4 regions of the Paracoccus sp. J39 genome follow, and region 4 is predicted to be linked to each of the others. Evidence: riboswitches for the same ligand, from Rfam matches in the RefSeq annotation. Region 4 holds a riboswitch; each other region holds the start of a gene.
What was found. A riboswitch is a leader RNA that binds a small molecule or an ion and turns the genes downstream of it on or off. The one in region 4 is predicted to bind cobalamin.
Positions count from the first base shown of each region.

Region 1: it holds a riboswitch for cobalamin, as region 4 does, so the genes downstream of both, L632_RS0119515 (CbtB domain-containing protein) here and L632_RS0112055 (ABC transporter substrate-binding protein) in region 4, are expected to answer to the same signal.
Region 2: it holds a riboswitch for cobalamin, as region 4 does, so the genes downstream of both, L632_RS0119485 (DUF1636 domain-containing protein) here and L632_RS0112055 (ABC transporter substrate-binding protein) in region 4, are expected to answer to the same signal.
Region 3: it holds a riboswitch for cobalamin, as region 4 does, so the genes downstream of both, nrdH (glutaredoxin-like protein NrdH) here and L632_RS0112055 (ABC transporter substrate-binding protein) in region 4, are expected to answer to the same signal.

Region 1 is NZ_JAEN01000029.1:22,537-24,727, reverse strand. It holds gene L632_RS0119520 (endonuclease/exonuclease/phosphatase family protein) at 1-1,045, shown strand, start outside; gene leuD (3-isopropylmalate dehydratase small subunit) at 1-2, shown strand, start outside; cobalamin riboswitch at 1,185-1,389, shown strand; gene L632_RS0119515 (CbtB domain-containing protein) at 1,426-1,602, shown strand; gene L632_RS0119510 (CbtA family protein) at 1,604-2,191, shown strand, end outside.
Region 2 is NZ_JAEN01000029.1:18,782-20,972, reverse strand. It holds gene L632_RS0119495 (DUF1801 domain-containing protein) at 1-194, opposite strand, end outside; gene cobO (cob(I)yrinic acid a,c-diamide adenosyltransferase) at 199-810, opposite strand; cobalamin riboswitch at 848-1,049, shown strand; gene L632_RS0119485 (DUF1636 domain-containing protein) at 1,126-1,479, shown strand; gene cobW (cobalamin biosynthesis protein CobW) at 1,483-2,191, shown strand, end outside.
Region 3 is NZ_JAEN01000020.1:6,294-8,484, forward strand. It holds gene nrdE (class 1b ribonucleoside-diphosphate reductase subunit alpha) at 1-631, opposite strand, end outside; gene nrdI (class Ib ribonucleoside-diphosphate reductase assembly flavoprotein NrdI) at 613-1,041, opposite strand; gene nrdH (glutaredoxin-like protein NrdH) at 1,052-1,273, opposite strand; cobalamin riboswitch at 1,364-1,553, opposite strand; gene L632_RS22940 (TonB-dependent siderophore receptor) at 1,931-2,191, shown strand, end outside.
Region 4 is NZ_JAEN01000011.1:25,552-27,742, reverse strand. It holds gene L632_RS0112055 (ABC transporter substrate-binding protein) at 1-946, opposite strand, end outside; cobalamin riboswitch at 1,094-1,286, opposite strand; gene L632_RS0112050 (NYN domain-containing protein) at 1,435-1,989, opposite strand; gene folK (2-amino-4-hydroxy-6-hydroxymethyldihydropteridine diphosphokinase) at 2,002-2,191, shown strand, end outside.

The DNA of each region.
Region 1 (2,191 bases), on a different contig from region 4:
AAGGGCGCTTGCCGGGGCGGTCCTGCTGGCCGTCCTTGGCCTTGCCGCCCATGCCGAGCCCTTGCGGATCGCCACCTACAGCCCCGACCTGTCGCGCGACGGGCCGGGGCTTTTGTTGCGCGACCTCGGTCGCGAGGATGCGCAGGTCGCCGCGGTCGTCGCCGTGCTGGCCGAGACCCGGCCCGACATCCTGCTGCTGACCGATTTCGACTGGGATCTGGACGGCCGGGCGCTGGACGCCTTTGCCGCAAGGCTGGCCCGGGCCGGGCTGGACTATCCGCACCGTTTCGCGGCGCGACCGAATTCCGGCATGGCGACCGGGCTGGACCTGAACGCCGACGGGCGGCTGGGCACGGCGGACGACGCGGAGGGCTATGGCAGATTCTCGGGCCAGGGCGGCATGGCGATCCTGTCGCGCCATCCCATCGGGCCGGTCACGGATTACACCGGCGCCCTGTGGCGCGACCTGCCCGGCCACCTGATGCCGCCGCTGCCCGAGAAGGTGGCGGCGATCCGCCGGCTGTCCTCGACCGCGCATTGGGACGCGGTCGTGACGGTGAGGGGCAACCCGCTCCACCTGCTCGCCATGTCCGCGACGCCGCCGGTCTTCGATGGGCCCGAGGACCTGAACGGCCGGCGCAACCATGACGAGCTGGCCTTCTGGCTGCACCACCTGCCGGGCGGCCCTTTCGTGCTGGCCGGCAACCTCAATCTCGACCCCATGGACAGCGAGGGCCGGCCCGAGGCGCTGGCCCGGATCATGGCGCATGTCACCGACCCCCGGCCCCGTAGCGCCGGCGGGGCGGCAGCAAAGGGCGGCGTGAACGACCGCCACAAGGGCGATCCGGCGCTGGATACCGGCGACTGGCCCGACGACAAGCCGCCCGGCAACCTGCGCGTCGATTACGTCCTGCCGGCCAAGGGCCTCACGGTGCTGGACGCGGGCGTGTTCTGGCCGGCCGAGGGCCCGCTGGCCGAGGCCGCCCTGGCCGCTTCCGCGCACCGGCTGGTCTGGGTCGATCTGGACTGGCCGCCGGCCCCGTGATCCGGACAAGCCCGCCTGCCTCGATCCCCGCGCGATCCCTCGGGCATCTTCTTCGTTCTCCAAATACCCATGCGACAGCGCCGCCCGCCGGCCCGCCGCCCGGTCCTCGATTCCGCTTGCCGCCGCGGCGGCGGCGCAGGTAACATATGCGTGTATCGGTGCCCCTTTCCGGGGCCAAAAGGGAATGCGGTGCGGCCCGGGGCATCCGGGGCCAAATCCGCAGCCGCCCCCGCGACTGTAAGCGGAGAGCGGACGCCCATCATGCCACTGGCCAACCGGCCGGGAAGGCGGGCGTCTGCCGTGACCCGCAAGCCAGGAGACCTGCCGATGCGCAAAACCGCAACGTCGTCGGGTTGGACGACATAAGGAAAGGGTCGCAGATGACCGCAAAACCCATGACCGCCGCGGGGGCCAGCCGCGCCTCGGTGCTGTTTCCCGCCATCGCCGCCTTCGCCATCGGCTTCGGGCTGATCTTCATGTCCGGGCTGGTGCAGGCCGAAACCCTGCATGACGCCGCACATGACGTGCGTCACGCCACCGGCTTCCCCTGCCACTGACATGTTCTCGCGCATTCTGACCAGCGGATTGATCGCTGGCGCTGCAACGGGGCTGATTGCCGCCCTGTTGCAGCTTTGGTTCGTGCAGCCGGTGCTGCTGCATGCCGAGCTTTACGAATCCGGGCAGCTGGCGCATTTCGGCGCCGAATCCGTCAGCGCGCATCAGGATCTCGGCCCCTTCGAATGGACCCGCAACATGCTTTCGGTGCTGTTCACCATGCTGGTCTATGCCGGCTACGGGCTGATGCTGGTGGCGCTGATGGCGGTTGCCGAATCGCAGGGCAATGCGGTCACGGCGCGGCGGGGGCTGCTTTGGGGTCTTGCCGGCTACCTGACCATGCAGCTCGCCCCCGCCTTCGGCCTTGCCCCCGAGGTGCCGGGCGTCGCCGCCGCCGATGTGCAGATCCGCGCCATCTGGTGGCTGGGCACGGCACTGGCCACCGGGCTTGCTCTGTGGCTGATCGCCTTCGGCAGGGGCTGGCCGGCCTGGGGCGTGGCAATCGTGCTGATCCTGGCGCCGCATCTGATCGGCGCGCCGCAGCCCGACAGCTATGCCGGCCCGGTCCCGCCCGAGCTTTCGGCCGAATTC
Region 2 (2,191 bases), on a different contig from region 4:
GGCGAGTTCCATTTCACCGCCTTCTTCACCCCCGGCACGGTGCGGGTGATGATCTCGTCCAGCTTCTGGCCGATCTCCTGCTTCCAGCCCGGCATGGCGGCGATATAGGCGCGGAGCGGCGCCTCGCCATAGCCCTTGGGGATTTGCGGGTTGCCGCCCGAAAGCAGCTTCGGCTTGTCCTGCGATTTCTCCATGCTCCTAGAACTCCACGCCCGGCTGGGCCTTGATCCCGTCGCGGAACGGGTGCTTGACCTGCTCCATCTCGGTCACAAGATCGGCCAGCGCGATAAGTTCCGGCCTGGCATTGCGCCCGGTCAGCACGACATGGGTCATCGGCGGCTTTTCGTCGCGCAGGAAGGCCAGCACCTCGTCCAGATCCAGATAGTCATAGCGCAGGGCGATGTTGATCTCGTCCAGCAGCACCATGCGGATCGAGGGTTCGCGGATCAGCTGCTTGGCCTTTTCCCAGCCGGCGCGGGCGGCGGCGATGTCGCGCTCGCGATCCTGCGTTTCCCAGGTGAAGCCCTCGCCCATGGCGTGGAACTGGCACAGATCGGCGAAATGCGCGGTCAGCAGCCGCCGCTCGCCGGTGTCCCAGGCGCCCTTGATGAACTGCACCACCGCGCAGGGCATGCCATGGGCGATGCAGCGCAGGATCATCCCGAAGCCCGAGGAGGACTTGCCCTTGCCCTTGCCGGTATGGACGATGACCAGCCCCTTCTCGCCCTGCTTCCCGGCCATCATCCTGTCGCGGGCGGCCTTGATCTTCGCCATCTTCTCGGTATGGCGGGCGTTGTCGTCGGTCTGCATCGGGCACTCCTTCGCTTGACAAGTCGGGACCGGGCGCGCACAGACAGGGGGCGCTGGTTCCTGTCCTATGACAGGCGAAGAGGGAATGCGACAGGCAACCGCCTGGAAGCAGCCGCCCCCGCGACCGTGACCGGAGAGGTCGCCCCGAAGCCACTGGCGAAAGCCGGGAAGGTGGGGCGGCCGTGGGCCAAGGCCCGAATCCGCAAGCCGGGAGACCTGCCAGCGCAGAAGGATTGACCGGCGGACGGGGTGTTCCCGCTGGGGCTTGGGGCATTCGCGCCCCTGCGCCCTGCCGCCACAACGGATGAAGGGCGCATGACAGTCACGCTGCATGTCTGCATCACCTGCCGCGCCGGCCAGCCGGTGCTTGAGGGCGAGCCGGTGCCCGGCGCGCGGCTGCATGACGCGCTGACCGCCGAAGGGGCCCCCGACGGCGTGCGCATCGTCCCGGTCGAATGCCTGTCGGCCTGCGCCAGCGGCGCGGCCATCGCGCTGTCGGCGCCCGGCCGCTGGACCTATGTCTATGGCCGCATGTCGGCCGAGGACGCGCCCGAGATCCTGGCCGGCGCCGCCGCCTATGCCGGCGCCCCCGACGGCATCGTGCCCTGGCGCGAGCGCGTCACGATTTTCCGCAAGCGCAGCCTCGCGCGCATTCCTCCGATTGGGTAGCCCATGACCGACCTGACCAAGACCCCCGTGACCGTCATCACCGGCTTTCTCGGCGCCGGCAAGACCACGCTGATCCGCCACCTGATGCTGAACCCGCAGGGCAAGCGGCTGGCGGTGCTGGTCAATGAATTCGGCACCATGGGCGTCGACGGCGAGATCCTGAAATCCTGCGCGGACGAGAACTGCCCGGCCGAGAACATCATGGAACTGTCGAACGGCTGCATCTGCTGCACCGTGGCCGACGATTTCATCCCGACGCTGGAGCGGCTGATGGCGATGCCCGTCAAGCCCGACCACATCCTGATCGAGACCTCGGGCCTTGCCCTGCCCAAGCCCTTGCTGAAAGCCTTCGACTGGCCGGCGATCCGCTCGCGCATCACCGTGGACGGGGTGATCGCGCTGGCCGATGCCGAGGCCGTGGCCGCCGGCCGCTTCGCCCCGGACGAGGCCGCCGTCGAGGCGCAGCGCGCCGCCGACGACAGCCTCGACCACGAAACGCCCCTGTCCGAGGTGTTCGAGGACCAGATCGCCTGCGCCGACATCGTCCTGCTCTCCAAGGCCGACCTGGCCGGCGAGGACGGGCTGGCCGCCGCCCGCGCGGTGATCGAGGCCGAGGCGCCGCGCAAGCTGCCGATCCTGCCGCTGACCGATGGGGTGATCGACCCGCGGGTGATCCTTGGGCTGGGTGCGGCGGCCGAGGACGACCTTGCCG
Region 3 (2,191 bases), on a different contig from region 4:
GCAGGTTGGTCAGCATCAGCGCCACGCCGCCGCCGCGCTTCGAGAGCTGCAAGGCCGAGTTGATCGAGCGGCCGATGCTCTCCATGTTGTCTTCCAGCCGCAGCAGGAAGCACGAGATCAGCTCGCCACGGGACTTCTTGCCGGCATTGAGGAACGTGGGCGTCGCCGGCTGGAAGCGGCCCGAGAGCATCTCCTCCATGAAGCGCATGGCCAGCGCCTCGTCGCCGCGCGCCAGCGTCAGGGCGACCATGACCACCCGGTCCTCGTAGCGTTCCAGGTAACGCTGGCCGTCGCGGGTCTTCAGCGTATAGCTGGTGTAATACTTGAAGGCGCCCAGGAAGGTCGGGAAGCGGAACTTCCGCGCATAGGCAGCATCCCAGATCGCGCGCTGGAAATTGCGCGAATACTGGTCCAGCACCTCGGGCTCGTAATAGCCTTCGTCGACGAGATAGCGCAGCTTCTCGTCGAGATTGTGGAAGAACACGGTGTTCTGGTTGACATGCTGCAGGAAATATTGCCGCGCGGCCTTGCGATCCGCCTCGAAGCGGATGCGGCCCTCGCCGTCGTAAAGGTTCAGCATCGCGTTCAGCGCGTGATGGTCCAGCACGGCCTTTACGCCATTGTCAAGCATTCCGTCCCCCAGAATTTCTCAAGCCCCGCCCGGACGCGGGAAAGATCGTTGTCGTCGCCCGCCAGCTCGAATCGATACAGCACGGGGACGTCGCATTTAGCAGAAATGACCCTCGCCGACAGGGCGAAGGTGGCGCCGAAATTGCGGTTGCCGGCGCCGATCACGCCGCGCAGCAGCGCGCGGCGCCCGGGGTCGTTCAGGAAGCGGATGACCTGTTTCGGCACCGCGCCCCGCCCCGCGCCATCGGCATAGGTCGGGCAGATCAGCACATAGGGCCGGCCGGGCTCGGGCAGGATCTCGCACGGCGAGACCGGGATGCGGAGCGCCGGCAGCCCCAGCCGCGCCATGAAGCGCGCCGTGTTCCCCGAGCCCGAGGAATAATAGACCAGTTCGCCCCGGTGCCCGCCCATGGCCGCGCGTTCAGGACAGCCGGCCGATCATGTCGGGCCGGAAACCCGCCCAATGCGCCTCGCCGGCGACGACGACGGGCGCCTGGCGATAGCCGAGCGAGGTGACCAGTTCCATCGCCGCCTCATCCTCGGTCAGGTCGACCAGCTGATAGGGCAGGCCGCGCGCCTCGAGCGCCCGGGTCGTGGCGGTGCATTGCACGCAGGCGGGCTTGGAATAAACGGTGATGGTCATGCCTCTGCTCCTTCTTTCTGTCGGCAAGCAGGGGCCGCGCCCGATGACCGCGCCATCGGAACCGCTTCAGCCCCGCGCCCGCCGCACGGTTTCGTCCTTTCGCGCCATGGCAGGTCTTCTGACTCGCGGGTCCCGGCTTGGCTGGCCTTCCCGGGGCTGGCCCCAGTGGCATTCCAGCGTCGCTCTCCGCTTACAGCTGCGGGGGCAGTGCCGGCCTTGCACCGGCTTCCCTGTTGATCCCCGAGTCGCCCCGGAGGTAACCATGACCCCTGCAGTTAGCCACGCTCCGCCACGCAGGTCAATCCACATCTAGTGGGAAACTGCCCGCCCATTGGAACATCTGGTGGGCTTTCGAACGCCCGCGGGGCGGGCGCCACTTGCATCCCGGCCGAGAGTTGCGGCACCTTTTCCGACGGGAGAGCATCCGGATTGTTGAATCGCTGCAACAGTCGGGCCTGCCGATCCGGGATTTTACGCAGCGTCGTTTGACAATTTGCGACAATTAACCCTCTTGCATGGATCACGCGCGGCTAGGACAGGGGGCGACTGCTCCCCCTCCCGGCTCGTTTCACCGCAAGCCACTCTGCTGAGCCAGCACGTTCCTGTCGCCTCCATCCTCGCGGATGGCAGCGATTTCTTTTGTGCCGGGAGCAATCCATGAACAAGTCCCATCCGAAACCGCCGGTCACGGGGGGCGCAGCGCAATTGCTGCCGACCCTGGGCCTGCTGCCGGTGCTGGCCATCTCGGCCGGCGTGGCCGGCCCTGCACAGGCGCAGGACACCGTCACTCTGGACACGGTGGTCATCCGCCGCCAGCAGGGCAACGAGGCCGAGACAAGCTACAAGGTCACCGAAAGCACCTCGGACAAGGCCACCGCGCCGCTGCTCGACACCCCGCGCTCGGTCACCGTCGTCACC
Region 4 (2,191 bases):
TCGCGTCCATGGCGCCGGCATCCATGACGACGATGCGGCCGGCCTTCACCGCGTCCATCTGGCTGGCCACCGGGTCAGATTTCAGGAAGGCGAGCTTCTTCTCGACGTCGTCGGCCTCGAAGCGGCGGCGGTCCATCCGGGCCACCACGATCACCGTGGGATTGGCCCTGGCGATGGTCTCCCAGCCGACGGTCGGCCATTCCTCGTCCGATTCCACGATGTTCCGCAATCCCAGCGTCTCCATCATGTAGCCCGGCGCACCCTTGCGGCCGGCGACATAGGGATCGATGTCCATCTCGGCCGAGGAGAACCAGAACACCGCCGATCCGTCCTTGAGCCCCAGCGCCCTGGCCTCGGCCTCGGCCGTCTCCTCGCGCGCCTTCAGGTCTGCGACCAGCGCGGCGCCCCGGTCCTGCACGTCGAAGATCGCCGCCAGTTCCTCGATGCCCTGGTAGAGGCTCGCGGTCGAGAACATCGCCAGCCGCGTGCCGTCAAGCCCGACCGTGTTGTCCTTGCCGACGCAATCGGCCGGCATGACATAGGTCGGGATGCCGAGCTCGTGGAACTGCTCGCGGGTGGCGACGATGCCCTGCGGGCCGACATGCCATTCATATTGCACCGCGACCAGCCCCGGCTTCTTGGCCACCACGCTTTCGAAGCTGGGATCGTTGTCGGCCAGCCGTGCGACCTTGGCGTCGATGTCCCGGAACTGCGGCAGCACCTCGCTGAACCAGACCGAGGTGCCGGCGACCTTGTCGCCGAGGCCGAGCGCGTAAAGCACCTCGGTCGCGGCCTGGCCGACGCTTACCGCCGAGGCCGGCGCGGCGTCGAATTCCAGCGTCTGGCCGCAGTTCTCGACCGTCAGCGGATAGCCGGTCGCGCCGGCATGGGCGGCGAATGCGGCAAGGGACAGGGAAAGGCCGATCAGGCCCGAACGCAGGAACATGCTCCGTCTCCATCTGGTTGGGACCAGGGGCCGGAGGCGGCGCAACGTTGGGCTTGGCGGACCGCGTCCTGCCCGCAAGGCGGGGCAGGCGGCATGGGACCGCGTCTGGCTGTCGTCATCTCACCCTCCCCGGACAACCCCGCCCGGTGTGAACGTCAAGGCGCCGGCAGGTCTCCTGACTGGCGGGTCTCTGCCTGTCCTGGCCTTCCCGGGTCGAGGACCCAGTGACGTGATCGGACGCGGCTCGCCGCCTACAGTTGCGGGGGCAGTTCCGGTTGGCGCAGGGATGCGCCGCGGATTCCCTCTTGGCCCTTTCGGGACCGGCAAGGGGGCGTATCGCCGAAACGCGGCCGCCTGGCAAGCCGGATATGGCCAAGCCTGTCAGGAAGCGGTGGATGATCGGGGAAAGAAAGACCCTTGGCCCGCCGCGGCGGGGGAAGGGAAAGGCGCCGGCCCGCCGGGACGGGGTCTTCGGCGGCGCCGGGGGTTCAGGCGTCCTGCTGCGGGGCGCTTTCGCGGGGCGGGCGACCGATGATGTCGCGCAGCGCGTCCAGTTCGATGAAATTGTCGGCCTGGCGGCGCAACTCGTCGGCGATCATCGGCGGCTGGCTGCGCATGGTCGAGACCACCGAGACCCGCACGCCCTGGCGCTGCAGCGCCTCGACCAGCGGCCGGAAATCGCCGTCGCCCGAGAACAGCACCGCATGGTCCAGCCGCGGCGCCAGCTCCATGGCGTTGATGACCAGCTCGACATCCATGTTGCCCTTGACCTTGCGGCGGCCCAGAGCGTCGGTATATTCACGCGCGGGTTTCGTCACCATGGAATAGCCGTTGTAATGCAGCCAGTCGACCAGCGGACGGATCGGTGAGTAATCCTCGTTCTCCAGCAGGGCCGTATAGTAATAGGCGCGGATCAGCTTGCCGCGCCGCTCGAATTCCTGCCGCAAGAGCTTGTAGTCGATATCGAAGCCAAGCGCCTTCGCGGCAGCATAAAGATTCGACCCGTCGATGAACAACGCCAGCCGATCATCCTTGTAAAACACGATTCCCCCAAGATGTCTCTTTACCAAAGTCAGAAGGCGAACTTAGTCCTGGTGGCGCTGGGTGCAAACCTGCCTAGTTCGGCAGGTATCCCATCGGACAGCTTGCGTTTCGCGCTGGATAAGCTTTTGAAATTACCTGCGGTTGTGCCGCTTGCCGTCAGCCGATTCTGGTCCACCCCGGCGGTGCCGGCCGGTTCCGGTC